2 regions of the Paenibacillus sp. FSL P4-0127 genome follow, and region 1 is predicted to be linked to the other one. Evidence: riboswitches for the same ligand, from Rfam matches in the RefSeq annotation. Region 1 holds a riboswitch; the other holds the start of a gene.
The links. A riboswitch is a leader RNA that binds a small molecule or an ion and turns the genes downstream of it on or off. The one in region 1 is predicted to bind cyclic di-GMP.

Region 1 (15,985 bases):
ATACGTTACTACTTCCGGTTTGGGCCGATTCGCTGCCTGCTGCTGTCCTTTTTGCTGTCCCTGTTGTTTGAAGTGACGCAGCTGACGGGTATATTCGGCATTTTTGACAACGCCTACCGGGTGTTCGATATCGACGACCTGATGACGAACACGCTTGGCGGAATGATCGGCTTTCTCGCCGCCGAATGGCTGTCGCGCTTTTTGCCCAGGATCGAGCATCTGGACCGGGGTGTGGATTTGTCCGCCAAAAGGGTGAGCTACACCCGCCGCGGTTTGGCCTGGATGTTTGATGTTGTCATTTGCGCGGTGCTGTTGGCCGTCTGCCACGTGCTGCGGATTCCGGCGGCTTATTTCGTCGCGACAGGTCTTTACTTTATGCTGCTTCCATACCTAACCGGCGGCTGCACCTTCGGCAAATGGCTGGTTCGCATCAGGATCGAGGAAGCGGAACCGACGGAAAAGCGGGATGCCGATGCGGGTTACGCAGCCCAATTGACCCGAGGCAGAAATAAGCAAGGTGATGAAGCGCGGCCGGGAACCATGTCGATCATCGTCCGCTACGGCCTGCTTTATTGGGGGATTTTCGGCATGAACCGTTTGGTTGCCTTTCCTTCCGGATCGTTGCCGGAGGGAGCAAGGGCGTTATTGGCCATGCTGGTTCTGCTGATGGATCTGGCGTTTTTCATTCACGTCGTCATTCAAGTATTTCGCAAAAACTCCACGCTGTTCTACGAGAAACTAAGCCGGACACAGCACCGGATATTGTGGAAAAGCGCCGCTTCGAAATCGGAGGGGAAATAAGGTTTTCCTGGGTTGCCTGTTTTTCCACAACGTGGAAAAATAATTGCTCCCGGCCAAGGAAATATTTTAAAGCAAAGGGAAAGCTTCACCATTCCATAAAAAGAAGGGGATTCGATGAAGATGTTAGACGAAGCCCGAACCTTTGCGCCGGGAGATATCGTTTATGTGTTTTACCGCAACCCGCATACCCAGGACGTCGCCAACATCCAGGAGGCCGCGGTGGTCAACAACCCGGAGCGGCCGGGGGAGCTCGCCGTTTTTTTGTACGAAACCTATTACCCGTTGACCAGTGAAATGGCCGTATACGCGTCGGCGGATGAGGCGGAGCAGGCCTACAGCTACTACTTCGGGGACGCCGCCGAGGGGGGCCTGGAATGAAGCCGTTTGTTCCCAAGCTCGTTTACTTTGAGCCGGACGCGCTGGATTATCCGCTCGGTCAAACGCTGTATGACAAATTCAAGGACATGGATCTCGACATCCGGTACACGACTTCCCACAACCAGGTCAGAAACCTGCCGGGCGAAAGCGATCTGCAAAAATACCGGGTGGCCAAGTCCACGCTGGTCGTCGGCATTCGCAAAACGCTGAAATTCGACACATCCAAACCTTCGGCGGAGTACGCCATCCCTTTTGCCACCGGATGCATGGGGCATTGCCATTACTGTTACTTGCAAACGACGATGGGGAGCAAGCCGTATATCCGCACTTATGTCAACGTGGAGGAGATTTTGGACGCCGCCGACCGGTATATGGCCGAACGCGCCCCGGAATACACCCGTTTTGAAGCTTCCTGCACTTCGGATATCGTCGGCATCGACCATCTGACCCATACGCTAAGGCGGGCGATCGAGCACTTTGGACAGTCCGAGTACGGCAAGCTGCGGTTCGTCACGAAGTTTCATCATGTCGATCATTTGCTGGATGCGAGGCATAACGGAAAAACACGGTTCCGGTTCAGCGTCAACGCCGATTACATCATTAAAAACTTCGAACCGGGCACCTCGCCTTTGGAGCAAAGAATCGAAGCCGCGGGGAAGGTGGCCCGGGCCGGATATCCGCTTGGCTTTATCGTCGCGCCCATTTACATTCACGAAGGATGGGAGGACGGGTACCGCCATATGTTCGAACGGCTGGATGCCGAACTGCCGGCCGAGGCGAAAGAGGACCTTACGTTTGAATTCATTCAGCACCGCTTCACGAAACCGGCCAAACGGGTGATCGAGAAAAATTACCCGATGACCAAGCTGGAACTGGATGAAGAAAAACGCAGATACAAATGGGGCAAATACGGCATCGGCAAATATATCTATCCGAAAGAGGAAGAGGAGGATTTGAAAACGCATCTGTTCGGTTATATGAAAGATTTTTTTCCAAAGGCGAAGCTGGAGTATTTTACTTGACCGGCGGCCCGCCGGACGCCGGAGGATGGCGCTGCAGCTTACGGCGCCTGAAGCTCCGCGTAATATTCGGCCAAAAACCGGCCGAAGCTGCGGGCGGCTTTGGGAAGATACCGCCGCTCCAGCCAGGCGATCCGGAAGACGCGCCGGCATACGGGGGTTTCGAGGCGCAGCATTTTATAAGGCGGCGTCTCGTCTTTGCGGCATGCGGGCATAAAAGCTACGCCAAGTCCGGCCTGCACCAGGCTGCCCAAAGCGGACGGTTCGTCCACCTCGCAGACGATGTTCGGCGAAATGCCCGCTTCGCGGCAAAATGACGCGTTTATTTTCCGGAACGGATGGCCAGTTTTATATTCGATGAAAGGCTCGGCCGCCACCTCCTCCAGTCGGATGCTGCTGCGCCGTTCCAAGGGATGGCCGGGCGGCACCGCCAAAAACACCTCGGCGTCCAGCACCGGCTGCTCGCGGATATCCGGATGATCGATGGAAGCGGCGGTAAAACACAGATCCACCTCGCCGTTTTCCAGCAAATTTACCAACTCCTCCATGGAAGCGGGCGGCGTTTGCAAAATGCGGAAATTCACTTCCGGATGCTCAGTCCGGTAGGCGCTTATAGCGGAAGTAATCCGGCCCAGGTTGTTCGTCGCCAGATGAATGCTTCCCCGTTCGGTTCCCGCCAGATCGGCGACTTCCTTCCGACCTTCCTCAAGCACGTTCAACGCGAGATCCACCTTTTTCAAAAACGCTCTGCCGAAGTGGTTGAGCCGGATTTGCCGGCTCTGCCGGTCAAACAGCGGCACGCCCAAATCCTGTTCCAGGCGGGCGATCGTTTTGCTCAGCGCGGGCTGGGCGATATGAAGCTCCTGCGCGGCTTTTGTCATATGCTCCAAGCGGGCGACCGTCTGAAAATATTGCAGCTGCAGCAATTCCATACCGTTCGTTCCTTTCTATTAATATACTGTAGTATATGATTTTATAATTAAATATATATTTTTAATTATCAATATGCAAATATAAAATATCTCATAACAAAGGTTTTTGAGGGGGCATGATTTGTTATGAGAAAGCAGGCAGAGGGCGATTCAGCCGAAAAGCTGATCCGTATTTTGGCGTTTACGATGGTGCTCTCGTCGATGAGCGCTACGATGTTTAATATCGTGCTGCCGGAAATTAAAAACGAGTTCCAATTATCCGTGGCGCAGGTCAGCTGGGTATCCACCATTTATATGCTGATCTATGCGATCGGATCGGTCATCTACGGGAAATTGGCCGACGTATTCAGGTTCAAAAATTTAATCACGTTTGGCTTGGCCGTGTTTTGTCTGGGCTCGCTCGCCGGGCTTGCCGCCCAGGCGTTTTGGATGGTGCTGGCCGGGCGGGTTTTGCAGGCGGCGGGAGCGGCGGTCATTCCGGCGGCGGCGATGATCATTCCCGTCCGCCACTTTCCGCCCGAACGCCGCGGATACGCGCTCGGCATCACGGCAACCGGACTGGCTGTCGGGGGGGCGATCGGACCGGTCGTCTCGGCGCTAATCGTCAGTCTGGTCGATTGGCGTTGGCTGTTTTGCATTCCGATGCTGATGCTTGTCACCTTGCCGTTTTACCGCCGTTATTTAAGCGAGCAGGCGCCCAAATACGCCAAAGTCGATTGGCTGGGGGCCGGTCTGCTGGGCGGTGCGGTTGCGTTGCTGCTGCTGGGCGTTACTTACGGCCGAATTACCTTCTATCTGGGCAGCCTGCTCCTGTTCTTGTTGTTTTTTATCCGCAACCGGACTGCGGCTCACCCGTTCGTGGATCCGCAGCTTTTCCGCAACAGAAGTTATTCCCTGGGGCTGCTCATAGCCATACTGGCGATGGGGATCGGTTACGCGCTCCCGTTCTTGACGCCGCAGCTGCTGGCGGATGTCAACGGGCTTGCCTCGGGCTGGATTGGCTTCGCTATGGTTCCGGGGGCGGCGGTGTCGGCTGTTCTGGGCAGAGCTGGAGGCAAGCTGGCGGATGCCAAGGGCAACCCGTTTGTGTTTTGCAGCGCGTCCATGCTGCTGCTGGTTTGCTTTACCCTGATCTCGATCTTCGCGGGAGCGGCGGTCCCCATCATTGCAATATTATTGATCCTTGGCAACGTCGGACAGATGTTTATGCAAATTGCCTTGACAGGCACGATATCGCGGACGCTGGCCAAGGAACAGACCGGGGTTGGCATGGGGCTGTTGTCGATGTCGAACTTTCTTTCCGGCGCGGTGGCGGCCGGCGTCTACAGCAAGGCTGTGGATCAAGGCGGCAGCGTGCATTGGAACCCGTTAAACCTGTTTGCGAATTCCGGTGTGTACAGTAATATCTATCTCATTCTCGCAGCTTTGGAGATGATTATGGTACTTTTTTATTATTTTTACTTTTTGCGAAATGAACGGCCCCGTCTGCAAAGTTCGTCTATCAACTGAGACTAAAGTCGCAAAAAAATATTAAAAATTTTAGATTTTTTCGTCTTATTGGGCTAATAAATGACGCCAACGCTTCCGATAGAGATAGAGAAGGACATAAAACTTTACACGATAATGGCAAACCTGTCGAAAGGCAGGGACGCAAAGCTACAGGGCCTGTAAATTTTTTACTGGCAGCCAGTTACCGAAGGAGGTTTTATTTTTTATGCGTAAATTGATGTTTGCAACGTTGACCCTTGTACTTTTGTTTGCCGGTTTCGGCGGGACAGGGGCGCGGGCGGCCGAACTTGAGGGCTGGCTCAATAAGGACAACCTGTCTCAGGGAGCGGTGACCATTTATTACGACGTGAAGCTGAATGTCAAGACCAAGCTGGTGATCGAGAAAAGGAACAATAAGTATACCTATAATCTGACCTACGGTGCCCAAGGAGAGACGTTCCCGCTGCAAATGGGCAACGGGGATTACACGATCAGCCTGTTGGAACAGATTAAAGGGACTACGTACCGCCTTGTGCAGAAGGATACGGTGAAGCTTGATTTGCAGGATGAGACGCCGGTCTATCTGAGTTCGACGCAAAATGTGAATTGGAATATAGACGGTCTGGCGGCAAAGAAGGCGGCGGAGCTGACGAAAGATGCGGCTGCCGATGAAGATAAAGTGAAGGCCATTTATAATTACATCATCCGCACCATCAAATACGACGACAGCCTGGCGTTTACCGCTACATCGAATTACCTGCCGAATATCGAGCGTACCTTGACTGCCAAGAAGGACACCTGCTACGGCTTTTCCTCCCTGTTTGCGGGGATGCTGCGCAGCGTTGGGGTTCCGGCCAAGCTGGCGATGGGATCTTCCGACTATGTAAAAACATATCACGCCTGGAATGAAGTTTATATAAACGGACGCTGGGTGGTTATCGACACGACGGCCGATGCCGGCTGGAATGGAACGACGACCGCTTTTACAATGATCAAAGATGCTTCGAAATATAAGGCGGACAAGTTATACTAAGCCAGTTCAATAATAAGACGAATAGGAAAAAAAAGAGCCTTGAACGACTGTTCAAGGCTTCTTTGTTTGGGCGGGATATGCTAATCTTCTTATAAAGGGGAAGAGTATCCAAGCGGGGGAGTCTGGCTCTTATGAGAGTAATACTTGTGGATGATGAACAACTGGCCTTGAATTATATGGAACGGTTATTGCTGAAGCTTGCCGACGTGGAGGTTGTCGGGAAATTTACCGACCCCGTCAAGGGGATGGGCGAAATTCTCCAAGAACGTGTGGATGTGCTGTTTTTGGACATCAGCCTGCCGGAAATCAACGGTATTGAACTGGCGGAACGGATTTTGGAAGCAAGACCGGAGATACATATCGTTTTTGTCACGGCGTATGATGAATATGCCATAAAAGCCTTTGAGTTAAACGCTCTGGATTATGTGCTCAAGCCGATCAGAGCCGAGCGCCTGGCCAAAACCGTGGATCGGATTCAGGAGCGGCTGAAAGCGGGACAGGAGCAAGTCGCCGGTTCCGAACAGGATATCAAAATATGCTTGTTCAAACAGGTAAAGGTGGAGGCGCGGCATGGACAGCCGACCCTCCTGCAGTGGCGCACGACGAAGGCGCAGGAGTTGTTTCTCTATCTCTTGCAGCACCGGGGAAGGTTGGTCCGAAAGTCTACTTTGATCGATGTCTTATGGCCGGAATACGAGACGGACAAGGTCAACTCGCAATTATATACGTCCGTGTACCATATTCGGAAAACACTTAAGCCTTACGGAGACCATTTTCAAATTGTGAATACGATGGAGGGTTACATCCTGAATACCCATCAGGTCCGCTTGGATATCGACGAATGGGAGGCCAAGCTGGCTGCGCTGCCGCCCGTGTCCGGCGATTCGCTGGACGCATATTTGGAGACGATGAAAATCTACACCGGAGATTATCTGCAGGAATACGATTACTGGTGGACGGAAAGCGAGCGCCAGCGGCTCAAGGCCATTTGGCTTCACACTTCGCTGGCGATCGCCGATTGGTACCTCGGGCAAGAGCTTTGGGAGAAGGCGGGAGCTTACTATCACAACATCCGCACCCTTCATCCCCAGGAAGAGGCGCCTTATTTTGCCCTCATGAAAATATACGCACTGCAGCAGAACTTTGCCATGGTGCACCGTCAGTACCGCAAACTCGCAGCCGTACTGAAGGAGGAACTGAACGTGGAGCCCAGCCACTACATAACGGAATGGTATGGACAATTTACGGAGAAAGCGGGGCAGGCACGTTAAGCCGCCCGCTTCCGGCGTTTTTTTATCATAGAACAAGCCATCTTGACCGGCCGTTGGCCGGTTTTTTTGTTCAGAATTTGTATAGATCTTGCGCGTATACTCCGAATGAACCATTTCAGTCGAATTTTCTGCGGCCTTTTCGCAACGTTCGCAATTAAGGGAGTTTTTTGGAGATGAATGTAGTCGGCCATTTCAGGGACGATTCACGGGGGGTGGAACTGCCCTCGCTTACGGAGATCGAATTGACGAAACAAGATAAAAGGAAACGGAGCAGGGGTTTCTATATGGATTACCGGGGGAACCGGGTAGGGATCGTAGCCACGCGGCATGGCCCTGTATTTTTTTGCAACGGTCAGTTTTATCTATTGCAAGAGCGGGAGCGGGACTATCATTTTTCGCTGCAACGCCGGAAGGGCAGAAATTTTTTTCGTTTTGAGTGGCGCGGCGAGGTCAAGCTGAGGTTCGTTTACCCCCAGGTAGTCTATCGGGACGGCCGAAGCCGGGAAACCGACGAAGTTAGCGATTTTTGCCACTGGCTGGTGGAGGCCGTAAAGAAAAAAAATTTCTTTGCGTTTTATACGTTGGGTTTTGAAGCAGGGGATCAGACAACTTTCACAATAGAACTGCGGGAGCTATTAAAATAATCATAATTTTTGTTGAATTTTTTTATAATTTGTTGAGAATTTGTTCAGAACGACGAATTAAGATGAAAGCGTCGCCCAATTACATAAACCGGACGAGGAGGGAATTGGAAAAAAATTAAGATATTATAAATGAACACATTTGAGATAAGGAGGGAGTGCTCTAAAAGCATGAAGAAAAAATGGATGGCTTTACTCATGGCCGGCGCGTTGTTCTTCCAAGGCGTCTTTGGTATGGGAGCGGCGCAGGTCAGCGCAAATCCGGATGAAGCTTCCGGCGGAGAGGCTGCGTACAGTGCGACCGATGCTACGTATGGACTGGCTGCCCCTGCAGGTGCGGCTGCGGCTGCGGCCGAAAATGCAGACAGCATCATTAAGGGAGTCCTAGTTAAGGATGCGAAGGGGACGGTAATCGACGCGGTTTACAATCCCGCCAATCAGCAGCGTTCCAAGTTGGGAGACGCCGTCAGCATCGAATACGAATGGGAGCTGCCGGATGGACATGGCTACACAAACGGCAGCACATTTGAATTCAAAATCCCTAAGGAGTTTAAAATTTTCAACGAGGTAAACGGCAAGTTGACGATCGACGACGGCAGTTCAATCGCCGATTTCACGGTTGGCACGAACGGCGATGTGAAGATCGTGTTCAACGAAAACGTCGACAATTCGAGAGTCTGGGGCACCTTTAAGGTTAATACGGTGCTTAGCGAAGAGATCAAGGGCAGAGCGGATGTGCCGATTTCTTTCCCGATTCAGGGCGGAGAGCAGAATGCTGTGATCAAGCTCGCGCCGAAGGACGGATCGCTCCTGAAAAAGACCGGGATTGCCGACAAGGACAAATCCATCACCTGGACGATCGACGTCAATACCTCGCTCGACAAGATCGACAATGCGAAAGTATCCGACCAGATTCCGCCGGGACTGAAGCTGGATGAAAGCTCGATCAAGGTTTACGAGCTGCTGCCGAATGTCGACAGAGGGCCTGACTTGGGGAATTTGGTCGAACCTGGCTCCACAACCTACGGAACGGCCGTTGAACCGGACGGTTCGGGATTCCAGGTCAATTTTAATCAGCCAAGCATCAATTCGGCTTACCGCATTCAATACACGACTTTGGTAACGGGTGAGGAAGAGACCGAATTTACGAACAGCGCGAAGTTGACCGGAGACAATGGCGTTTCGAAGGCGGATGATGAGACGATTACGATTACCCGCACGCCGCTTTTCACCAAAAAGGACACCTCCTACGATAAAGAGACTCAGACGGTGACCTGGAGAGTGCAATACAATTATGGTGAAAAGACGATAACCCCAGCCGGCGAAAGGCTGATTCATGACCGTTTCAACAACAGCATGGTGCTGGTGGAGGATTCGGTCAAAGTGCTTAAGCCAGGAACGAACGAACCGGCTGACGGCATCACGTACAAAGTAATTCCGGTGACCGATGACAACGGCAAAAACGGGTTCGATTTGCAATTTGAATCAGAGGTTACTACCGCCTATGACATTGAATATCAAACCAAAGCGATAGACCGCATTTATAAGGATACTCCGGTTACTAACGACATCTATGCAACGGTCGACGGCAAGGAGAGAAAGGGTTCCGATTCGTTCACCTTTAAGAGCGGAATTGGGGTAAAATCATTTGGCGGTGTCGATTACAGCGCTAAGATAATCACCTGGAACATCGTCGTCAACGAAGATAAGCAGCCGATGACGAATCTGGTGATCAAGGATACGTTTACGAGCGGCGGTCTGGAATTTATTCCGAGCAGCGTTAAAGTAACCTCACCGGGGAAAACAGTAACCAGTTCCACATACGATTTAGAGGTTGAAGACCCAACCAAAGGGTTTACTTTAACGTTTAACGAAGAAATAACGGATAAGTACACCATTACCTACAGTACGAAGTTTACTCCGGACAAATATCCGTATCTGAACGAGGCAACATTGGATTGGACGGAAAACACGCCTGGAGTTGCGTACCCACTCCAGGCTCCGTTTAAACCGAATACCGAAACACAGCAAAACGGCCGTAAAGTTGGAAAAAGTTATGATCCGAAGACCAAGGTACTCACCTGGGAGATCGTAGCCAACTATAACGGCAACCCGGTCAACAACGCGGTGTTGACCGACAAATTAGAAGCGGATCAAAAACTGCTGAAAGATGAAGTGAAAGTTTATAAAGCGACCATAGGGGCTGATGGTTCGGTAGTTCGGGGAACCGAGGTAACGGATCCCGCCCAAATTACCGAGGCGGCGGATAATACGTTCCGCATCGAACTGGGAGATATCAACTCGCCTTACGTAATCACGTTCAAAACCAAGCTGGAGAACGTGCTGGTCGTCGATAAAGTGCCGAATACGGCGGTTATGACCGGAGGCGACGGTAAACTCTGGAGCTGGCACGCCGACTTGCCGATCCCGCGCGGCGGCGAATACGTCAACAAAAGCGGTACGCAAAACGGCGGCAAAATCGATTGGAAAATCGTGATCAACGGAAGCCAATCCTACGTCGAGAACGCAACCATCATCGATACGCCGAGCCCAAACCAGGTTTTGCTTCCCGACTCCTTCGAACTATACGAAGCGGTCGTGAACTCGGACAAGAGCGTGACTCCGGTCGGGGGGAAGCTGACGAAGGACCAGGATTACTTCCTGACGATCAAGACGGACCCGGAAAACGACAGCCAAGCGTTTGAGCTTAAGTTTGCCGCAGAGTTCATAGAAAACGCCTACGTTCTGCAGTATTCGTCGGAAATCGCGGTCTCTGCCGACCGGGAAGAAGTAACGAATACGGCAAGCTTTGCGGGCGAAGGTATCAAAAACGTTTCCCAGGAGTCTTCGAACAAGATTCAGGTGCGCTTTACCGACGGTTCGGGCACCGGTTCGGGCCTCCGCGGTTCTTTGGAACTAACGAAGGTCGATAAGGCTGATCCAACCCAAAAACTGGCTGGCGCTACCTTTGAACTGCTGGACAGCGACGGTAAGCTGCTCGGAGAGAAGACCACCGATGAGGAAGGCAAACTGACCTTTACCAAGCTGCGGTACGACCAAGTTTACAGCCTGGTGGAAACGGGAGCGCCTGCCGGATATCTTCTCAACGGTACGCCGCTGACCGTTAAGCTTGACGAAAAAGCCAAATCGACCGGCGGTGTCACAAAACTCACGGTAGAAAACGAGAAGCGGACCGGTCCGCCGGTGGACCCGGCAGAGCCGAAAGGCAAGCTGGTCATCACCAAGGTCGATAAAGCCGACCACGCAAAAGTGTTGGCCGGCGCCACCTTCGAGCTTCAGGACGAAGCCCGGTCCAAAGCTCCGATTGCGATGACGACGGATGTATACGGAACAGCGGTATTCACCGATCTTCCGTACGGCAATTACATCCTGAAAGAAACCGCAGCACCGGCAGGTTATCTGATTGAAGGCCAGGCTGAGCGGCTGATCACGATCGACGCTAGCCTTGAACAAACGGATAACACGCTTGCCATTACGGTAGAGAACCGTAAGCGGACGACGAATCCGAGCAACCCGGGAAGTCCGAGCGATCCGAGTGATCCAAGCGATCCAAGCACTCCGGGCACCCCGAGCACTCCAAACGATCCGGCCGACCCGGGTGTACCAACCATTCCGGGTACGGTGATTAATCCGCCGGTGGACAACTCAAACCCGGACGCCGACGATAATGCCGGGGTTCCGGACGGTACGATTCCGGCTGGCGGAACGGATGGCGGCAAGCCGAAGGGCGGCAAGCCAACCGTGGACAAGCCGAAGGATTCGGAGAAACCGACGGACCTGGAGCTTGACGACGAAGGGAATCCGCTGGGTGGAACCCGCGGCGATCGTCCAGCGGGCGAGGAATTCCCGGGAGTCAGCGTCCTGCCGAAAACCGGGGAAGGCAGCCCGTTGCCGTTCCAAGCGGCGGGGGCAGCCCTGATCTTGTTGGGATTGCTGCTGAGAAAGAAATACTTGCAGCGCAAATAGCATAAACGCCGAGGGGGCATCTCCAAGAATCTGAGGACGATTTTTGGGGATTGTCCCCTTTGCTTTTTATGTTCAGAAATTGTTGAGATGCTGCTGATATAATATAATACGTTGTGCAAATTGGAAGTAATTGTATTAAAACGAAGTGGAATACCGGGTTAACGATAAGGAGCCGATCCTATGCGAAAGCTGTCTTATTTATTGATTTTGCTCGGCATTGCCGTGATCGTGGCGCCGATGCTGATGGAATGGCAGGCGGACCGCGAGCAGCAAAGGCTGCTGGCGGAGGCGGAACAGGCGCGGAAACAGCGGGAAGCAGCGGCGATGAGCCGCGAGCTGGCTGCCGGTTTCGAGCGGCTCTCACATTTGCTGGAGGAAGGGTCCTCCGCCGCCGATTCCGAACCGGCCGCCGTCCCGCAGCTTATGACGGTGGACGGGAAAACGTCGATCGCTATGATCGAAATCGCGGCGATCGATGTAAAGCTGCCCGTCTTGGAAGGGGCCACAAAGGCTAACATGAAGCACGCGGCCGCGCATATGACCGAAACGGCGCCGCTCGGCGCGGAGGGGAACGCGGCGATTGCCGCCCACCGGGCGCGTACAAAGGGCCGTTTGTTCAACCGCTTGAACGAAGTCGAGATAGGAGATAAAATCGTCATAACTACCGAATCTGATCGCTACACCTATGAGGTTTATAAAATCTCGATAGTCGAACCGACGGAAGTCTCCGTCCTCAAGCCGAACGGGAAGGATAAAATCCTGACTTTGATCACATGCGATCCTCTGAAAAATCCAACCCATCGTCTTATCGTTCAAGCCAAGATGAAGCAGGTTAATGTGCCATTAAATCGTGATATGGTTGGTGAAAAGGGATGAGTATTACGGGGTCTTATATTATATACGGGGTAGGCTGTGTATTGCTGGCCGGCGCCGTACTCTATTTGCGGTCTTTGTATTCGGAGATTGCCGCGCTCCGGGTGCTGGCCTACCGCGATCCGGTGACGGGTTTGCTGAACCGGAACGGGCTGGATCATTTTTGGACCAAATACAAAGGTAAGGAAAACCTCGCCGTTCTGAATCTCGATCTGGATTGTTTCAAGGAAATCAATGATACATACGGACATCAAGCGGGCGACCAGCTGTTATGGGAAGTAAGCCGATATCTGGAACAGTTGACGAATAAGAACCAACTCGCGTTTCGGATCGGAGGGGACGAGTTTCTGTTTATCATGAAAAATTGCGATCCGAACCAGGTGAAGATTATGGCCGGATTGCTCCTGGGTCAAATCTCCAGGCCTTATTATATTGCAGGAAGGGATATGTCCATTACGGGAAGCATCGGCATCAGCATTTGCCAGGGGCACCGGGCCGAAAAGACGCGCATGATGCAGGAAGCCGACGCCGCGATGTATCATGCCAAACGGCTTGGCAAAAACCGCTATTGCGTTTTCGGCGAGCGGGTGCTCCCGGAAGACCTCGTTCAATCCAACCCCGGCGTTAATAAACCGTGGCGCCAAACACAATTCAATCTCCGATAAAACTCACAAAAATCCATATAGAAGATCACTTTATTATCGTTACTCCTCCCGGATAAGATAGTAGAATGGAAAAAAAGCATACAAGAAAAGTCAGATTAGCACATTTCCAGGAGGACCGCGAAATGCCTATTTTTTTCGATGAAACTAAAGGCCTTTTCCATCTGCAATCCCGCAATACAAGCTACATGATTCAACTGGTCCGGGGGTATGCCGCCCATGCGTATTTCGGCGCCAAGCTGCGCCAGGACAGCAATCTCGATGAACTGTTGACGTTTAAGGAACGGGCTTCCTTCAGCCCGAATCCGCTTCCGGACGACAAAACGATCTCGCTCGATACGCTGCCGCAGGAATATCCGCAATACGGCACCGGCGATTTCCGCAGCCCGGCGTACCAAGTCCGGCTGGCGAACGGCGCCCGGGCGACCGAGCTCTCTTATAAGTCGCACCGGATCATTCCGGGCAAACCGGCGCTGGAGGGGCTGCCGTCCGTCTATGTCGAGCGCGAGAGCGAAGCCGAAACGCTGGAGCTTGAGCTGTTCGACGCGGTGTCCGGGTTGACCGTGTATTTATGCTATACTGTCTTTGAAGATTTTGACGCGATCGCCAGATCGGCCCGGTTCCGCAATGACAGCGGCGAAGCGATACAAATCGAACGCGCGCTGAGCGCCTCGGTGGATTTTGCGGACGCGTCTTACGACGCCTTGTATTTGTCCGGCGCGTGGGCGAGAGAACGCCACGTGCAGCGCAGACGGCTTGCGCCGGGCCTCACCGGCATCAGCAGCCGGAGAGGGGCCAGCTCGCACCAGCAAAATCCGTTTCTCGCGCTGCTGCGGCCGGAAGCCGACGAACGGCAGGGCGAAGTATACGGCTTTAGCCTGATCTACAGCGGCAATTTTACCGCCGAGGCCGAGGTGGAGCAGTTCGGGACGACCCGTGTGTCGCTGGGGATCAATCCGTTTGAATTCAACTGGAAGCTGGCGCCGGGCGAAACGTTCCAGACGCCGGAAGCCGTGCTGGTCTATTCGTCCGAAGGGCTGGGCGGCATGTCGCGCACGTTCCACCGCTTGTACCGGACAAGACTTTGCCGCGGGCAGTTCCGCGACCAGGAGCGTCCGATTCTCGTCAACAACTGGGAAGCGACCTATTTCGATTTCAACGCGGATAAAATCGAAGCGATCGCCAAGGCGGGCAGCGAGCTTGGGATCGAGCTGTTCGTACTGGACGACGGCTGGTTCGGGCACCGGGACAGCGACAACAGCTCGCTTGGCGACTGGTATGAAGACCGCCGCAAGCTGCCGCAAGGGCTTGGCGATTTGGCCCGCCGTGTGAAGGAAACCGGGCTGCAGTTCGGTCTGTGGGTCGAACCGGAGATGGTGTCGCCGGACAGCGAGTTGTATCGGGCCCATCCGGATTGGTGCCTGCACGTGCCGGGACGGCGGCGGACCGAAGCCCGCGATCAGCTCGTGCTCGATATGTCGCGGGAAGATGTGCGGCAGTATTTGTACGAGCGGCTGAGCGATATTTTCTCCAGTGTGCTGGTTTCCTACGTCAAATGGGACATGAACCGGAACATGACGGAGGTCGGTTCGGCGGCCAGCCCGGCGGAGCGGCAAGGGGAAATCGCCCACCGTTACATCCTGGGGCTGTATGAGCTGCTGGAGCGGCTAACGAGCGAGTTCCCGCACATTTTGTTCGAAAGCTGCTCTGGCGGAGGCGGCCGTTTTGATCCGGGCATGCTCTATTACATGCCGCAAACCTGGACGAGCGACGATACGGACGCCGTGGAGCGCCTGAAAATCCAATACGGCACGAGCATCGTTTACCCCGTATCGACGATGGGGGCCCATGTTTCCGCGGTGCCGAACCACCAGGTGGAACGCACGACTTCGCTTAAGTTCCGGGGAGACGTAGCGATGTCCGGCAATTTCGGTTATGAGCTCGACCTGACCAAGTTTACGGACGAAGAGAAGGAAATTGCCAAGGCACAAATCGCCATATATAAGGAAATACGCGGTCTCGTGCAGCAAGGGGAGCTGTACCGCCTGAAAAGTCCGTTTGAAGGCGGCGAAACGGCGTGGATGTTCGTCAGCCCGGACAAAAACGAAGCGCTGCTGTTCTATTTCCGCGTGCTCGCCGAACCGAACGGCCCGCTGCGCAGCGTCAAGCTGGAAGGGCTTGACCCTGCCAAGGACTACGCCGTAGTCGACAACGGCAAAGTGTACGGCGGCGACCGCTTGATGTCGGCGGGGTTGTCCGTCGCGTCGGTGAGCCGCGATTTCAGCAGCATATTGGTGCGGTTGAAAGCCGTGCACTAAATAAAAACCTGAAGGAGGCGAAATGGCTTCCTTCAGGTTTTTTTAGCGAGAATGGAAAACGTTCGGATGATGAGAGGAGTATGTAGATCGGCTTATTCCAAGGTATACCGGGATGCGAAATTTGCTTTCGAAGATCAATACTCGCTGTCCGGACGCTTTGCATGATTATCTCGTTTGATCAGGTAGCAGAGAAATAGACAAGCTTGGGAGAAGAACATATTTTGTGAAGAAGCAGATAGGATCAAGATAAATTAGATGGGCATAGGAGAAGAAAGCAGGTTTTTCGGAGAAGTAAGGCAGATCGAACGGGAGATGAAGGACCAGATGCGGGGGAACGAAAAGACCGTGACATTGCTGTAGCTTGAACTCTTCCGTCAGCAGCAATGCCCCTGCCGATCATGCTAACCCACACCAATCAAGTTGATCCGCATCAAATAACCTCTACCGTTCAAGTGCCACGATCAGGCCGCAGCCGCAAGGGGCTGGTTCGGTTGGCGCGCGATCAGCTTGCGGTAAGGGATCGCCGGAATCGCCACACACATGCACAGTAACTTCTGTCGCATCGTTTCTTCCGCTCCGGGC
Region 2 (15,985 bases), on a different contig from region 1:
TCAAAGCGGCGGTGGCTGTTCCTGTGAAGCTTCTTATTTGTCGATCAAGTCGGTTGTCTTCAGCAGTCTGGCAATCAGCGCCGCTACTTCCGCACGTGTAATCTTTGTTTGCGGATTCAATCGCTGCTGATCTTGTCCTTGCACAATTCCGGCCTGTATCATCAAGGCCATATCTTCCCTCGCCCATGCGGCAACTGCAGACCGGTCTTCATACTTTGCAAGTAGCGCATTGATTTGTGCTTCATCGAGCCGCGACTCGGAGCGAATCAAGCGATAAGCGCGGGCAATCATCGCGATTCCTTGCTCTCTCGTAATTTCCTGATGGCCTGCAAACGTTCCGTTGTCATATCCTTTGACAATGCCAAATTCGTTCGCGATGGCTACCGAACGGCGATACCATGCCGAATCCGGTACATCCGGGAACCGACCATCTGCGGCTTCCATGCCCATTAACCCCAAGCCAAGGACCACGATCTCCGCAAATTCGGAGCGAGTAATGGCTCGGGACGGGGAGAAGGTGTTGTCTCCATTGCCTTTCAGATCGAGTCTTGCCGCAATATTGTTAATGTCTTCCTGTCCCCAATGTCCTTTCACATCCGCAAAGTCCTGTGGATTCCAAATAACCGAGTAGGTTCCGCTCCCGCGCAGATCATTAATCAGCGCATAATAACGGTTCTGAATTTGAGTCACTACGGTAGGCACGTGATATACACTTCCGTCCGGATAGACAATGACGCCTGTCGTAATGCGGTTCAAATCGATGTCTTCCGGCAATGCGATATATCTCTTGGTATATCCGTCCAAGAGACCCGATTGAATCGTCTCGCCGTTATGAGTAAATGTCATGTCCAAAGTAACCGGTTCAACCAGCAGCTCGTATCCCTCGGACTTTGCTCTATTCTCGGCACGGGCGATCAAATCGGACGATGCGCGAGCAATATCGATGTTCAGATCGATATCTTTCGTCGCTGCTCCTCCAAGCTGCCGGGAAATACCGTCAGTGTTCAATTCTTCGCCCGGAACCGGATATATGGCCAGCAGATTGCCGATCTCCAGGCGTGTTCCGGTATCCGCGAGCCGCTCGACGTCTGCAACGGTCAACCCGGTGACATGCATATCCCCTTCATTCGGGGAGTAGATGACCAGATCCTGCTTGTCCCCGGCGTTCAATGCCTTGTTTAACAAATCAGCTTCGACCTGAACCGTGGTAACCTGACGACCATTCGTCTGAGCAACGACGCCCGAAGCAAACGAATCTTCCACACCGTCTACAGTAACTTCAATGACAGCAGGTTGCTGAGCGGCAGGAGGTTGAGGTGTTGACGGGGCTGTGCCTCCACCGGAACTGCCTCCAGAACTGCCGCTGTTATCATCATCGGCATCAATGGTAAATGTTCTTTCTTTCGTTACCGAACGGCCGTTGACGGTTCCAGTCACAGTAATGGTATAGGTGCCGGGAGGCAGTTCATCCTTGACCTGGTAAGACCATGTCGTGACGCCCGGCTCCCAGATCAACGTTCCTTCCGGATCCACCGGATTTCCAGCGGAATCCCGGATCGTTACGCTCAGCGTATCCGTATGTTCATAGACGGTTCCTGTTACCGTTGGAGTAGAATTCGTCACATTTCCTGTCGGCGATGTAATTTGCAGAGCGGCAGCAACCGGGTCTTCTGCATCAAGTTCGAAATCCTCTACAGGTGTACCGCCTTCTCCAGAGCCAATCAGATGTCCGGTTTCGCCCTCATAAGCAACATGCACCGGTTTATCAATGGAAAGTTCGATTTCTTCCGGCAGTGTCAGCACCACTTGTGTTGGATCCGCATCATAGACGACCGCACTTACGACGGTCACCGGTGTCCCCCCGACCGAAACAGAAAAACCGTCAACAGGTGACCCCGCGTCAAATGCTACAGGTCGATCAAATGTTATCGTAACCGTATTTTCCCCTTCAATAAAGCGGCCGTTCACCGGAACAGGAGAGTTCGTTACCAGTATCTCTTTTGTTTTGGTCAGAACTTTCGTTCCATCAGAGCTTGTTGCCGTTATTTCAAAAGTGTAGGTACCAGCCTCCAGATCGAAATTTGGTGAAAAGATCCAGTTGCCGGCTTCATCAACGGTTGCAGACCCGCCGGCCCCGGCGACTTCAGCATCGTTTTGTTTAACAATTACTTTCACAGTCGAGCCTGCATCAACCGTTCCTTTAATTTTAGGTCTCGAATCCGCGACCTTCGCCGGATCGCCCGCAGGAGAAGTAACGGAAAATTCATTCACGAAGCTTATTTCATAATGAAACGTAAAGTCTGCTACGGGCATTGTATTCAAACCTTTTAAATTGCCGTCTTCTCCTGTATAGTTCAGAATAATATCGCCAGTTGGCGGTTCAGACAGAACGATCACCAGTTCGTTTCCGTTGACCTGATACGATTCAATGGATGCAGGATTTCCATCCACTGTTATAGCAAATCCGTCTAAATCCGTTAAAGCAATGTCGTCATTAAACACCAGTGTAATTTCCTTGCCATTAACCGAAGCCTGATTCAGCCAGACGTGATCGAGTTCCGGCGGAATTGGCGCCAGGATAACTTTGTGACCGGCATCGTTGTATTGAATTTCCGCTTGCGATGCTTTATCTGACACAAAATACTCCGCATCGGTTGCGGTCGGTGTATAATAACGACCTATGGCAACATCGACAATCGGCTCAGCAAGTGTAGGCATTATATTCGCATAAACGCCAACCTTTGCTCCTTTGGTCATAGATCCAATTAAGAATAAATAGGCGTTGCCAATAGCTGCTGTGTTCTTCAAGAAGACATTGCGCTGCTCGCCTGCTGCATTCTTATTATCGTATACATAGGGGGCGCCGCTAAACTCGAAGCGCGCCTGTGACGCAGTACCGCGCATGTTTACCGCAACATTGCCTATTGTTTCGCCAGCTTCATTCTCTCCCTTCCCGAATAAATGGTTGTTCGTGATTTTGCCGCCCGTCATCGTAAAAACAGGAGTCAGATATAAGCCTATCCCCACGATAACAGCATCGCTTCCTGCTTCTACCGTATTCTCAGTAATCAAGCCGCCTTCGATGATTAAGTGACCGCCTGTACCTGCGCTCAGGATTGCATTCGGATTGCTGCCGTTAGAATTTCCGCTCAAGATATTCTTTTGAATGAGGGTTCCCTCTTTAATGGTTGCTTTCCCGGACCCATAAGCGAAAATAACAGCAGTACCGGAATTTGAGGCAATACGATGATTTTTAATCTCGACGGTTTCAAAGATTGCAGTGCCGGAATAGACATACACGCCCATGCCCCTGCTGTCGTTAGCGGTCACGGCCACGTCTTTCCCGTCGATCATCAGTTGATCGAAAATGACTGTTCCTCCATTAAGTTCAATCATCCGACCAGAATAATCTGCCTTCCGATAGATCGAATAGGGTCCGCCTTCAGCTGACGTAATCGTAATCTCAACCGCTTCTGCGTTGAGTGCCTGTTTGTCCTCCAGGGGAAGATCCGTCAACAGCTTGACGGTTGCCGCTGTTTCAGATGCGTCATTTGCCAGTGCAACCGCCTGCTCGACAGCCTTATCCAGCGTTTTGTAGGGGTGCTCTTCGCTGCCTGTACCCGAAGTATTGTCGCCTGTTTCATCTGAAACATATACCGTTACCGCCGTATCCTCAGCTGCCGCTGCGCCCGCCATGGGGGTGAGTAAGGATACAAGCAGGAGCACCGTAATCAGCAGCGACATCTGAGCTTGTTTTACAAATTTCAACACTCTGTACCTCCATTCATTGCATTTTCGCTATTTTTTCGGCAGGATATGATAGATATGTCACATCATGCTCGTACGATTTATGATATCATGCAATGCTTTACATCTACTCTACAAAGCGGAAATGGACTGTGGATAACTACAAAAAAGAGCTTGTCCACGTGCGGACAAACTCTGGTCGGAGTTACCGTGTTGTTCGGAATGGAACTGCATACGATCCAAGGCATGGAAAAATAAAGGAAAGCCGCCGAACGGAGGGCGAAGGGACCGTAGCTTGTCGTCTGCGATAGGCGTTCATGCGGGAAGACGGAGCGCGAACAATGCGCCCCCTTCCGCACGGTTGCCGGCTTCGATCCGGCCGCCGCACCGTTCCACGATCGCGCGCGAAATGGCCAGTCCCAGTCCGTTTTCTCCGTCCTTGCCTTTGACGAATCGGTGGAACAGATGCGGCAGCAGCTCCTTTGGAATGCCGTCCCCGTCATCGGCGATCGTAATGACAATCGTACCGTTCTTCATGCCAACACCCACCTCGACTGTCTGTCTGGCGTACCTCGCTGCGTTCGCGAGCACGTTCAACAGCGCTTGCAGCAGCTTGTCGCGATCGGCCCGGACGGCGCCGCGTTCGGCCGCTTCGTCCTCATACCGCAGCTCCAGCCGCAGCCCTCTGGTCGTCAGCAGCGGATTGACGCGCTCGACCGTATCGTCGAGCAGCTCCTTTATCCGAACCGATGCCGGACGGAAAATGTCCGCCTCGCTATCCAGCTTCGCCAGCAAGGTCATCTCCGAGACGATTTTTTTGAGCCGGCCGCTCTCGCCGATAATGATGTCCAGCCCCTTGCGCATGCCGTCGCCTTCGAATACGCCGTCGCGGATGCCTTCCGCATATCCGGCGATCGACATCAGCGGCGTTTTCAATTCGTGGGAAGCATTCTGAAAAAACTGCTTCTGCACGCGGATATAGCGATCCAGTTCTCCTGCCAGATCATACACCGTCCGGGCGACGGCGCCGATTTCGCCTCCGGCCCGCACGACACTGACATCGGCGAAGCGGCGCTCCTTCACCTTCTTTAGTTCCTCTCGCAGTTTTATCAGCGGACGGATGAGCCTTCTCGTGATGATCAGGCTGAGAAGAAGCACGAGCACGCCGCCAACGCCGAGCACGATCAGTAGCCGTCCGAACAGCGCCTGCTCCAGTTCGCTCACCTTGCTCATCGGCGTGACGAGCGTCAATGTGCCTTGAGGAACAGAACTGACATCTACGATGTAACGTCTGTCCTTACCGCTCTGCAGCGCCTCCAACGTTTCGCTGCTGATCGGCGAAGCGGGGGTGAGGGAAATGTCGCCGCCGATTGCCAATTCCGACTGCCCCGGAAGCGTGCCTGACAGCACGTTGCCGTTCGGGTCGGACACAATCGCCTGTACTCCCTGGGTCAGGGGCACTGCCGTTCCCTGAAGCGCAGAGATGTCGCCCGCGCTGTTGATTGGGCCTGCTTCCGTCAGGATGCCCTGCGTCTGCAGCGACGTAGCTATGCTGGCGCTGAGCGTGTGCATCTCGCGCTTCTGGGCGACGATCAGATGATCCAGCAGCACGTAGTGAATCAGAATCGCAGTCGCCCCTAACATGATGACCAGAAGCAGGCTGAAGGCCAGATTTATTTGATGAACCAGCTTCATCCTTGTTCTCCCCCCTCCGTCCGCAGCCGATAGCCGTGTCCCCATACCGCTTCGATCGGCAACGGCTCGATTTTTTTGCGCAGCCGCTTAATCAGGTGATCGACGGCGCGGTCGCTGCCGAAGTAATCGTCGCCCCAAACGAGAACGAGCAGCTCTTCGCGGGTATAAGCCCGGTTAGGATGCTCGGCGAACACTTGCAGCAGCGCGAATTCCTTAAACGTCAAGTCGATTTCCTGCTTGTCCCAGAATGCGCGCCGTTCCTCCGGCAGAAGCTGCAGCAGCCCGACCTCGACGATCGGCTGGGCGGGGGACGTCTTTCCCGGGGAGTCTTCGCTCCGGCGCGGCTTGTACCAGCGCTGCAGATGCCGCTTCACCCGGGCGACCAGCTCTCTGGGGCTAAAGGGCTTGACCAGATAGTCGTCGCTGCCCAGCTCCAGGCCGAGAATTTTGTCGACCTCTCCGTCTTTGGCGGAGATGATGATGATGGGCACGTCGGCTTCCTCGCGAATACGGCGGCACAGTTCGTAGCCGTCCATGCCCGGCAGCATAATGTCGAGCACCCACAGATCGGGCGGGTTGTTCCGCCACAGCATCCATGCCTCCTCGGCGGAGGACAGCCCGATCGTGCGGAAATTTTCCTTCACTAAATAGGCTTCTACGAGATTGCGTATATGCTGATCATCGTCCACGACGGCGATGAAATAATCGTTCATGCGAAAAATCCCCTTTCTGTTATTCATTATAACAAGTGTCGTTCCGTTAGCGGTTTGTGCCATCGTTTTTCCACAATTTCACCAATGTCCTGCCATCGTTGGGCGATACACTGAGACCTGTAAGACAAACTACACTTCAAAGGAGATGTTCTCTCATGAACAACAAAAAACGTATCGTCAACAGAGTCGCCCTGTCCGCCCTGATGCTGTCCGCCTTGGCCAGCCCGATCGCCGCCAACGCCGCGCCGCTCTCTTCCGATGGTCCGGTCAAAGCGGTCACCGCGGCTTCGGCTCTCGCGTTCAAGCTGCAGGACCCGCTGGCGGTCGCCAAGCGCTATGCGCCGGATACGGTCCAAGCGTGGGAAAGCCTGCTGGCCAAATACGACGCCCTGAACGCCAACGCCGGACAAGCGCTGAGGGTCGACTCGCCAAGCATTGCGCTGACACCGGACGGCAGCCCCCTCGCGCTCACGCCGGTTGATGCGGACATCGATTTCACCGGCAAGGATATTCCGGCCGGCGAAGCGGTTGCGGTGCAGTCGCTTGTTCCGTCGCAAAGTTCTATCGACTTCGACGGACAGACAGGGAATACAATGGATGGAACGGTGTTGAAAGAAGGGTTTGCAACGGTGTCCGGTGGCGAGAACAATATCGGGAAAGCCGATGCTTCCGGTCTTGCGCTGACACCGGTTGATACGGACATCGATTTCACCGGCAAGGATATTCCGGCCGGCAAAGCGGTTGCGGTGCAGGGCGTAACGGTTAAGCTGTCGGAAGGCGATAGCACGACGACAGCCGGAGCGAAGTTGGTTGCGGTGCAGGCCGATGCCAACTCCTTGCTGCAGGGGCAGATCGATCTCGCCAAGGCGGTTGAATCGAAGAACGCCGACGACATTCGCAGCTCCCTGGCGCATCTGTTCGACATTTACAAAGCCGAGGTCGAGCATATGCAAGCGTAGTAATCATCGAAGCCGGGAACCGCGCCCAGAGAGAAAAAGGTTAGAAGCGCAAGAGACAAAGCTGGGCGTGCGTATTCCTGGCCGGGCTGTGACGACAAGGTTTCAATAAATGATAATGGCGGCTATCGTAGCGATACGGCCGCCATTTGTTGTGGGTAATAAACTATAATCATACAGCGGCTCTCCACATCCGACCGTATAATTGATTAGACACCCTTTAAGAACCCTTGGTCCTGAATAATAATGTTTACATCAAAATCTACATTTAAATCAGGATAGATTTTATCACGCCAATCCTTTAACCTCCATCTTGGAAAGATTTTTCGAAATTCCTGACCAAGCGAAAGAATGTCTGCCTGTTCTCTTCTTGCTTGAGTAAACAGTCGTTCAAATCTTGAGTTGATCAGTTCGCTCAATTCTTTTTTTATGATGTTTGCTGACACATTCCCCCTATTTTCAAGAATACTGACCGTTATTGTCATATGAGTCTTTAAGCCGGGTTTTCCATCAATGACTTGAGCATGATGGCGAATCGAAGCCTGGTTAATCAAGATACTTGCATGCTCCATAACTTCAATTTTTCCTTGCGCGCTATGACCATGGAACATATTAACCAGGAGTGTTTCGTCGGCATTGATTTGGCCGACCATCCGTCCATTTTTGATGATTGCCGAGCCAACATGATCTATTGTGGTTGATCGACCCGGCCTGACAATAGGCAGAACTACATCCTGTGTGTAGGAATGTACGCTGCGATAAACTTGCCAAATTCTCGTTAATGCGATTTGTGGATTCCAACCGGCATCTTTCTCAAAAAAATCGGGGAAATTGTTGCCTTCGGGATTTACTTTATCTTTAGTGCTCTCAAAAAAAACACGGGGTTCTTCTTCGCTTAGTACAACAAGCGCTTTAGGCGAAATATCTTTGCTTCTTACCAGGTAGGAGAAGACATCGTTCATACCCGCTAAAGCCAGTTTTTTATCAAGCAAAATCACTTTAAGGTGAAGTAAATCAATTTGACTCTCCATGTTTTCGCTTATGCGGTCTATTGCTTGAGTAATCGTATGACCTTCTTCTTCAACAATTTTTATCCGAAGACGATTTTCAACAGGCTCGGGGATTTGTAAAAAAACTTGATAAATATTGTTGTAGCTTGAAATCCCCATCACAATCGGTAACGTACGATGGTTAATGTCTTTGTTGTCCCAACAACCAGTTAATAATGCAATGATCATTGTCAAAGCTAGCGTTTTAACAATTGGAACCATTTTTATCATCGGATGCACCTCTCAAGGCATGGCGTCCCAAACAAAAGACAGTGACCGGTACGACGATCAGTATATAAAAACGAACCCAGATATTCCAAACAAATAACTGGTGAACATTTTCCCAACTCGTTATGGATTGGCAAATGACAAATACTCCGGAAACAATCCCGATCAATAGATAGGTCGAGGGAATTTTGGGAAGAAACTGACTTGCTATACGAACAGACTGCCAAATGGTCAGGGCAAGAAACAACAACATCATTGAAATTAAACTGAGCAGGAAAAAAACAGCGACTCGTTCAAACATGAGCCAATCAATTTGAAGAATATCCAAAACCACAATGTAAGGAAAGAACAATGTACGGGCAGTGGCTTCCCCAAACGTCAGAACGGGAATATACACAGAACTGAGGAGCAGTGGCAGCAAGCAAAGCGAAGTAACCAGCAGACTCCGAATTTGAAACTTATAGTATGGCTGTACAAAGCCAAGAAAAAGGAAACTGCCTGAGTAAACAAAGAAACTTTTATAGTAAGACGGGGTGGTCAAAAAAGAAAAATGGTTACTCAATAAAGGATATATATATCGCCAATCAACATTTTGAAACGAAGCTATATAAATAAACAGAATTAATGGAAGCCCGAAACAGGCAACTAAAAATCCTGTCCCTAAAATGGTTCTCAATCCCTTGGCAGCTAAAAAAGTTGATCCGAGAAGTAATATTAACATAATTGCCCATAAGGGTGTGCTCGAGAGAAAGACGATTGTCATGATTTCTGAATAAGCACGAATAGTTAGTGCAGTTTCAATTATAAAGTAATAAAGGACCGGGAGGAGTAAAATGGCGGCAGGTAGTTTACCCATCCTCAAGTATAAGCGCACCATATCTCTTCCTTGGCCGTAGCTCATTCCCTTCATAAATATCCAGAGAAAAGCAAAGTAAATTCCAAACCCCATTAGGATAGCGATCCAATGGCTTTCAGTAGTACTCTCGATTATATCTCCCGGGTATAGAAAAAAAATTAACGCTAATTGAGTCAGAATATACATCAATATTACATGTAAACTTCTAGTCATGTTCGACCTCATCTTTCGTAAATGGTAGACGGATATAGGATATTCCGTATGTATGTTCGCTTGCGAGGAGACCGCAAATCATAACAACACCGATGAATATCCCCATTACCCCAAAGATTGCGGCCAATATCAAGGTTATATATTTAAGCGATCTCACCAAGTAACTATTTTGAATTCCAACTAGCGTTGAATTCGCGATCGTGGTTGCTGCGACAATAATAATGAGTAAATTACTGACGAGTTTGGCTGATACGACCGCTTGGCCAAGAATGATCCCACCGACCATGGTTATGGTGGGGCCGACACTTTGCGGCAGTCTGATACTTGCTTCAAGAATCAATTCAAGCAGCAGGAGCATGATAAGTGTTTCAAGTATCGCAGGGTAAGGAACACCTTCGCGGCTGAGTGCAACGGAAAGCGCTAACTGAATCCGTAATACTTCCGGGTTGACTGCTACTAAGGCCACATATAGGGAAGGTAATGTAATCGATACAAATGTGCCGAAAATACGGAGTGCCCGAACGGCGAACATAATCGGCCTGGGAAGTTGACGATCGTTGCTTAATAGAAAAGTGTCCCACCAGTAGTTAGGTAGTGATAAAGCAAAAGGCATTCGATCGACGAACAAAACAACTCTGCCTTGCTCTAAAACGTTAGCTGCTTCATCCGACAATTCGGTTGTCTTAAATTGGGGAATCAATGACCATTTATGGAATCCAAGTAATTTAGAAACCTCCTGTATCGAGCTGATATCGATTGAGCTTCCCGATCGTATCTGTTGTTCAATTCGCTGAACTAATCTGTTATCCGCAGATCCTTCAAGGTACAGCACAGCTAATTTTGTCTTCTTTGTTGATCCAATTTCATTTATTTTAACTCTTAAGTGTGTGGATCGAAGTTGTTCGCGAACGATGCCAATATTGGAAGTTAAGTCCTCAATAAATGCCGCCAATGTACCTTGAACGACATTCTCATTAGTTGACGATTGGACAGAACGATTTAGTTGCCTCGGAATTGGCTCAATGATGAGGCATTGTGTTTTGTGGATATCAAAAATTGCAAGTTTCCCCGAGAGTATAGAATTAACAACAGACTCGGGGCTGGTTTTCTTTTCTTCATGAAGTCTGTATATTTTGCTGCCACGATCGGATATCTTAAGATCGGCAATTGTTCGTGGAAGATCAATCATGGAGTTCAACCCGCAAAAAAGGAGTGGGGAATCTCCAATTATTTCTTCCTGTTGAAAAAAATCATCATTTTTAATAAATTGCGTTTTAATTTGCTCGTACATAAATTAATGCTCCTTGCCAAGAGTTGCGTTCAAAATAACAAGATTTGATACCTGAGGATTCATTTGAAATCAAATTTTCCCAAAGAATCGTGGTTTTATACTGCCCGCAACATATTTCTTGACAAGGGATACGACTATCCGATCATCCGGGAACAAGTAGCTGAAGACACCGATCAGCATTGTCAAAGGATTTGCCGAAGGGCTGCTGGATCATGTGGCCGACAATAAACGCGACCGCTATGCCCGGACGATTCTCCGGGAAGCGGATCGGATGGAGAAGCTGGTGGCTGACATGCTGGAGCTGACCCGGCTTGAGGCGGGCTCGGCTCCGCTGAAAGAAAGTGTTTTTTCATTTGAGGAACTGGCTGCAGAAGCCGTGGAGAAGATGTCGCGTTTGGCCCGGGACAAGCGTATGACCTTTCAAATGGAAGGCGAAGCCGGAAGCCGGGTGAAGGCCGACAAGGAAAAAATTGAGCAGGTGCTGCTTAATTTACTCAGCAACGCGATCCGTTATGGAACCGAAGGCAGCGCCGTCTTGATCCGTCTGGAGGCTCAGCCGGAATTTCTCCGTGTTTCCGTTACCAACCAGGGGCCGCTTATTCCGCAGGATCAGCTGCCTTTGATTTGGGAGCGTTTCTACCGCGGGGAAGACTCGCGGAACCGTAAAGCGGGCGGAACTGGACTGGGGCTTTCGGTCGTTAAGGAAATTATGCTGCTTCATGAACAGGCGTTCGGAGCACATAGCACGCCGGAAGGGATGACGTTCTATTTCCACCTCCGGCTAGTTTAACCGTATTAGCCGAATTAGCCTTATATGCCGCGAAATCCGCGTATAAACCCTCTTCCTCCAGGGAAGCGTCTGCAGAACTGCTGCCCGGCTTTATACCTACTTTCCCTCTGGCAGATAGAAGACAAATCAAAGAGAGAGGCAATAGAGCAAAGCCGCATATTTCACGCCTTTTTCCAGCAAACGTGCAAGCGGCAGAACAGAGGATAGAAAACGATGGCGAAACAGATGTCAGCAACACCCCCGCCGGTTTGAAAGTGGGGCATGAATGATAAGGAAGCGAACATTAAAATGCACGATCCAAAAATTAAGACGACTAAAAAAATAACCGACGAATGACTAGCCGCCGGTTCAAACTGTAAGTACAGTGTGTAGTCGTTTTTATCTTCAGGGCTGTACCTAAAGCTCTCTATATTTCTATCTCTCCGGACTTGGAAATCAATTGTCTGACGGCCTCAACTACCGTTGCGCGTCGACGTGCATGATCCGATTTCGCGGCCGCCAGTTCTGCGATCTCGGGAGGTTGGGACGACCACAAAGCAGCGATGCTTTGAACAAGTATCATCAATTGTTCCGCGTCAAACCGGGATGAAAGCCTTCCGTCCTCTTGAGCGGCTCGAATGACATCGATTTTATGACGAGCGGCCTCGATGCTTCCGGGGATCAGTTGATCGGTCCCGCCTCGTTCGAGTCGGTGCCACATGATTACACGAGCGACTTCAGGATGCTGCACGCTCGCATCGAATAGCTTTCCTGCATACTCGGGCAGGTCTTCTGGAATAATGGGAATATTGGTTATAGTCTCGTTGACAATAAAATGCAACACAGCGTCGAACAATTCGTCCTTGCTGCCAAAATAGGTATATACCAGTCCTGCACTGCACCCGGCTCGCTCGGCAATTTGATCGACCCGGCTTCCGGCCAGGCCGCGAGCGGCGAATTCCTTCAAGGCGGCGTCAAGAAGCTGTCGTTTTTTGGATTCGGGATCTCTTTTCATCATGGGATCATTATACTTGAATAAACGTTCATTTGACAACCGGATTTGGCGTGTGGTTTAATGAGGAAGTAATTAATTAAACGTTCATTCAATAAGGAGGGCGAAAGTTATGCCTGCAAAAGTATGGTTTATTACAGGAGCCTCGCGCGGATTTGGCCGCGCCATTGCTGAAGCCGCGCTTGAACGGGGCGATCTGGTGGTGGCAACGGCGCGAAATCCGGAGACGTTGCGAGAACTGGTATCCGCAAGCGAAGGACGCGCCTATGCCGTTCGACTGGATGTTACCGATGAGAACGAAGCCAAACAGGCCATTGCGCAAGCCGTAGAGAAATTCGGTCGAATCGATGTTGTCGTGAACAACGCCGGATACGCCGATCTCGGATCGATTGAGGAAACGCCGTCGGAACAGTTCCGCGCCCAGATCGAGACCAATCTGTTCGGTGTCGTCCATGTTAGCCGCGCGGCGGTTCCGGTCTTCCGAAAGCAAAAGAGCGGGCGGTTCATTCAATTCTCCACGATCGGCGGACGCCGCCCGGCAGGACCGGGACTCGCCGCATACACGGCCGCCAAGCATGGCGTCGAAGGATTTTCCGGCGTGCTTGCCGCAGAGACCAAGCCTTTCGGGGTGAAAGTAACTTTGATTGAACCCGGCGGTTTCCGTACCGACTGGGCAGGATCCTCGATGAAGATCATTCCGCCTGGCGAAGCGTATCAAGAGACAGTCGGCATACTGCTGAATATCTTCAGCGACGCGGCCAGGACGGGGAGACGTCCCATCGGGGACCCCAAGAAGGCTGCGAAGATCATTCTTCAAGTGGCCGACATGGAAGAGCCGCCGCAATGGCTCGCTTTGGGCAGCGATGCCGTGAACATGATCCGGCAAGCTGACGAGTTGAAGCTCGCAGAACTGGCCAAATGGGAAGAACTCTCGCTCTCTACGGATGCCGACGATGCTGTCCATCCCGACCTTAGTAAGCTATAAAGTTAATCCTGCCAAAGCTCGATTTGCTACGAAAGAGAGGCAACTGAAGCGGTAATAGCAGGATCATCCAGTAGCGATTGGGTTTCATCCTAACGGGCATGCATGACTATCTGATCAGTTGTCCCGATATATCATAAAGCGACATAGGAAAAAGGCAAACCAGTTCGAAAGACTGGGACGCAAAGCCACGGGTCTTCTGCCTGCGTGCAATGATCGCCGGGTTACCCTCGCTAATGCTGTCAGTTAAAGGCACGGCCTTTCGGGGGCGTGTCTTTTTTGTGTTCCCAGAACAATCAACGAGGTGATGATAAGATGGAGGAGCGTGCAAGTTATGCCCGTAGAAGTTGATGAAGTCGTGCGTTGGAATGAAGGCAAGATACAAGTACTGCTGGTGGACAGCGACCCCATTTGGCAGCATCGGATGACGGAAATGATCAATGCGGAGACGGATATGAATCTATTTCATATTGCAACAAACAAGGAGTCGGCCATTCGAGCGAGTGAGCAATTGGATTTAGATGTGATGATTCTTGATCCGGTGTTACATTCATCGGGGCAGGACGGACTCCATACAATTTCCGAAGTTCTAAAAATAAAATTGATGCCAATCATCATCTTGACCTCCCTCTGCGAGCCTGAAATCATTGTGGAAGCTGTGTTGGCCGGAGCAATCAATTATATTACCAAGATCAACTATGTGGATGTCGTGCACGCCGTCAGAGAAGCCTATCGGGGACAGGCTTCCCTTCATGCAGATGCTGCATCCATAATCCGTAATGAAATTGGGCTTGATAAGCGTAAAGAATTACACTGCATGCTGACCCCCACTGAAAAAGAGATCTTGCAGTTGATCGGGTGGGGCTATAAACAGCCGGTAATTAGAGAGTTATTAGGCGTTACAGAGAACACTATGAAATCGCACATTCGTAACATCATTCGAAAGTTCAATGTCAGTTCCATTCATGAAGCAGCCGAGAAAGCGAAACGAAGAGGCTTGTACGATCGTCAAGATCGAACCTTGTGTTAGCAATTTGTATTTAATTCGAGTTAATTTGTGTTTATTCGACACTTTATGAGCTGATCGTGTTGATGAAAATTTCACCCTCCATTTTTAAGCGCTTTATAGGTAAAATGGTTGATGAAGAGGGAGATTTTTAGGAAAATACGACCGGGGGTGAGCGTCGCAAAAAGGGAAAGGAAGACTATGAAAATAGCCTTGTCAACTTTGGCGAATCTAGAAAAGAAGGGTAGATGACGATGGAAATGGAGCGTGAACAATGTACAACGAAGTCGATTGATGGGCCAAACAGGCGGAGGAATACGTTAAGAAAGCATGCACAGCAAGGAGGGGTGTCTGATGTCGCAGATCTGGCCCCTGTTCCCTTTGAAAAGGTTGAATCGTGGCTGAAGTCCTATAACGACTGGAAAGCGAGATTGAAGTATGTTCAATCCGAACTCGCTCACATCCCAGAATTGACGCGCACCCTTCATATGGTTGCGGCTCATAGCAGAGGCAGAAAACAGGAAACGGTATTACGAACGGTCATTCGACGCATACAGATCACTGAACATGAAATTCCATTATTGCTATCCAGAATCAGTCTTATCGACTACGCTCTTACGTCGCTTACCTCGGAAGAAGGCTTATTTGTTCGATTGAGATATATTGATAATATTGCGTCCTCAGATGCCATAAGTCGTCTGGCACTTTCCCGCCGCGCGTACTTTTATCATCGGAAGCGAATTTTACGCAAAATTTACATGAAAATTAAAGATAGGGCGTTTTTGCTGGATTTGGAGTCGTCTCAAGCAGATTGAATGAATTCAGAAGACGCATTGCACATAGATTTGACCCCCGTATTCAACTTTGAGGGTCGGAGTGCCGGCGCCGCATGGAACATGTTCCGAATGCTGCACTGGTTTTGCCCTTTTTATGCACTAACTATGCACGCCATATGCACATGTTTCGTGTTATGTTGATAATGTGGACAGACAGTGCCACGGTAGCAACAAGAAAAATCAGTGATTACTTTTTTACAAGCGTCGTTTCTTTCCCTGATGCCCAGCGGAAGGAAGTACGGCGCTTTTCTATATTGCTAATGCAGTTGTCGGCTAAATATCAGATGCCAAGGAGTTGAACGGCACAAGGGCAGCGCCATGCATCATAGCCCGCTTAATTTCTCACACGGTGTTGCCAGGTGAGAAAGAGGGTGAAGGCGATGTATGCTTATTGCTCATAACTGCAATCGGCGAAAATATCGGCAAGAATATAATTCAATTTCACAATCGGACCTAGTCGCAATCGAGCGTGGACGCGCTCTCCGGCAAGGTCCTTTTTGTTTTCTACAGCTGTTATACAAAGGCACAAAAGGTAGCGTTGGCTGTCGTTCTCCCCCCTCTGTTTTGGTTTGCCAACAAACCAAAATGGAGGGACATGAATGAAAAAGATGAATTTGCGGGATATGTATCCT

Region 2: it holds a riboswitch for cyclic di-GMP, as region 1 does, so the genes downstream of both, NYE74_RS29165 (response regulator transcription factor) here and NYE74_RS16725 (transglutaminase-like domain-containing protein) in region 1, are expected to answer to the same signal.

Annotation. Positions count from the first base shown of each region.
Region 1 is NZ_JBBOWY010000001.1:3,701,920-3,717,904, forward strand. Features, by position in the region: gene NYE74_RS16700 (VanZ family protein) at 1-801, shown strand, start outside; gene NYE74_RS16705 (transcriptional regulator SplA domain-containing protein) at 916-1,179, shown strand; gene splB (spore photoproduct lyase) at 1,176-2,201, shown strand; gene NYE74_RS16715 (LysR family transcriptional regulator) at 2,240-3,130, opposite strand; gene NYE74_RS16720 (MFS transporter) at 3,257-4,639, shown strand; cyclic di-GMP riboswitch class I at 4,746-4,828, shown strand; gene NYE74_RS16725 (transglutaminase-like domain-containing protein) at 4,845-5,651, shown strand; gene NYE74_RS16730 (response regulator) at 5,783-6,922, shown strand; gene NYE74_RS16735 (hypothetical protein) at 7,096-7,566, shown strand; gene NYE74_RS16740 (collagen binding domain-containing protein) at 7,735-11,550, shown strand; gene NYE74_RS16745 (class D sortase) at 11,731-12,426, shown strand; gene NYE74_RS16750 (GGDEF domain-containing protein) at 12,423-13,088, shown strand; gene NYE74_RS16755 (alpha-galactosidase) at 13,211-15,403, shown strand; gene NYE74_RS16760 (transposase) at 15,865-15,985, opposite strand, start outside.
Region 2 is NZ_JBBOWY010000002.1:582,477-598,461, forward strand. Features, by position in the region: gene NYE74_RS29115 (S-layer homology domain-containing protein) at 34-3,768, opposite strand; gene NYE74_RS29120 (sensor histidine kinase) at 4,063-5,442, opposite strand; gene NYE74_RS29125 (response regulator transcription factor) at 5,439-6,155, opposite strand; gene NYE74_RS29130 (hypothetical protein) at 6,311-7,114, shown strand; gene NYE74_RS29135 (Ger(x)C family spore germination protein) at 7,321-8,391, opposite strand; gene NYE74_RS29140 (GerAB/ArcD/ProY family transporter) at 8,366-9,457, opposite strand; gene NYE74_RS29145 (spore germination protein) at 9,450-10,748, opposite strand; gene NYE74_RS29150 (sensor histidine kinase) at 10,921-11,538, shown strand; gene NYE74_RS29155 (TetR family transcriptional regulator) at 11,945-12,535, opposite strand; gene NYE74_RS29160 (SDR family NAD(P)-dependent oxidoreductase) at 12,642-13,514, shown strand; cyclic di-GMP riboswitch class I at 13,658-13,743, shown strand; gene NYE74_RS29165 (response regulator transcription factor) at 13,846-14,541, shown strand; gene NYE74_RS29170 (hypothetical protein) at 14,772-15,332, shown strand; gene NYE74_RS29175 (RNA polymerase sigma factor) at 15,953-15,985, shown strand, end outside.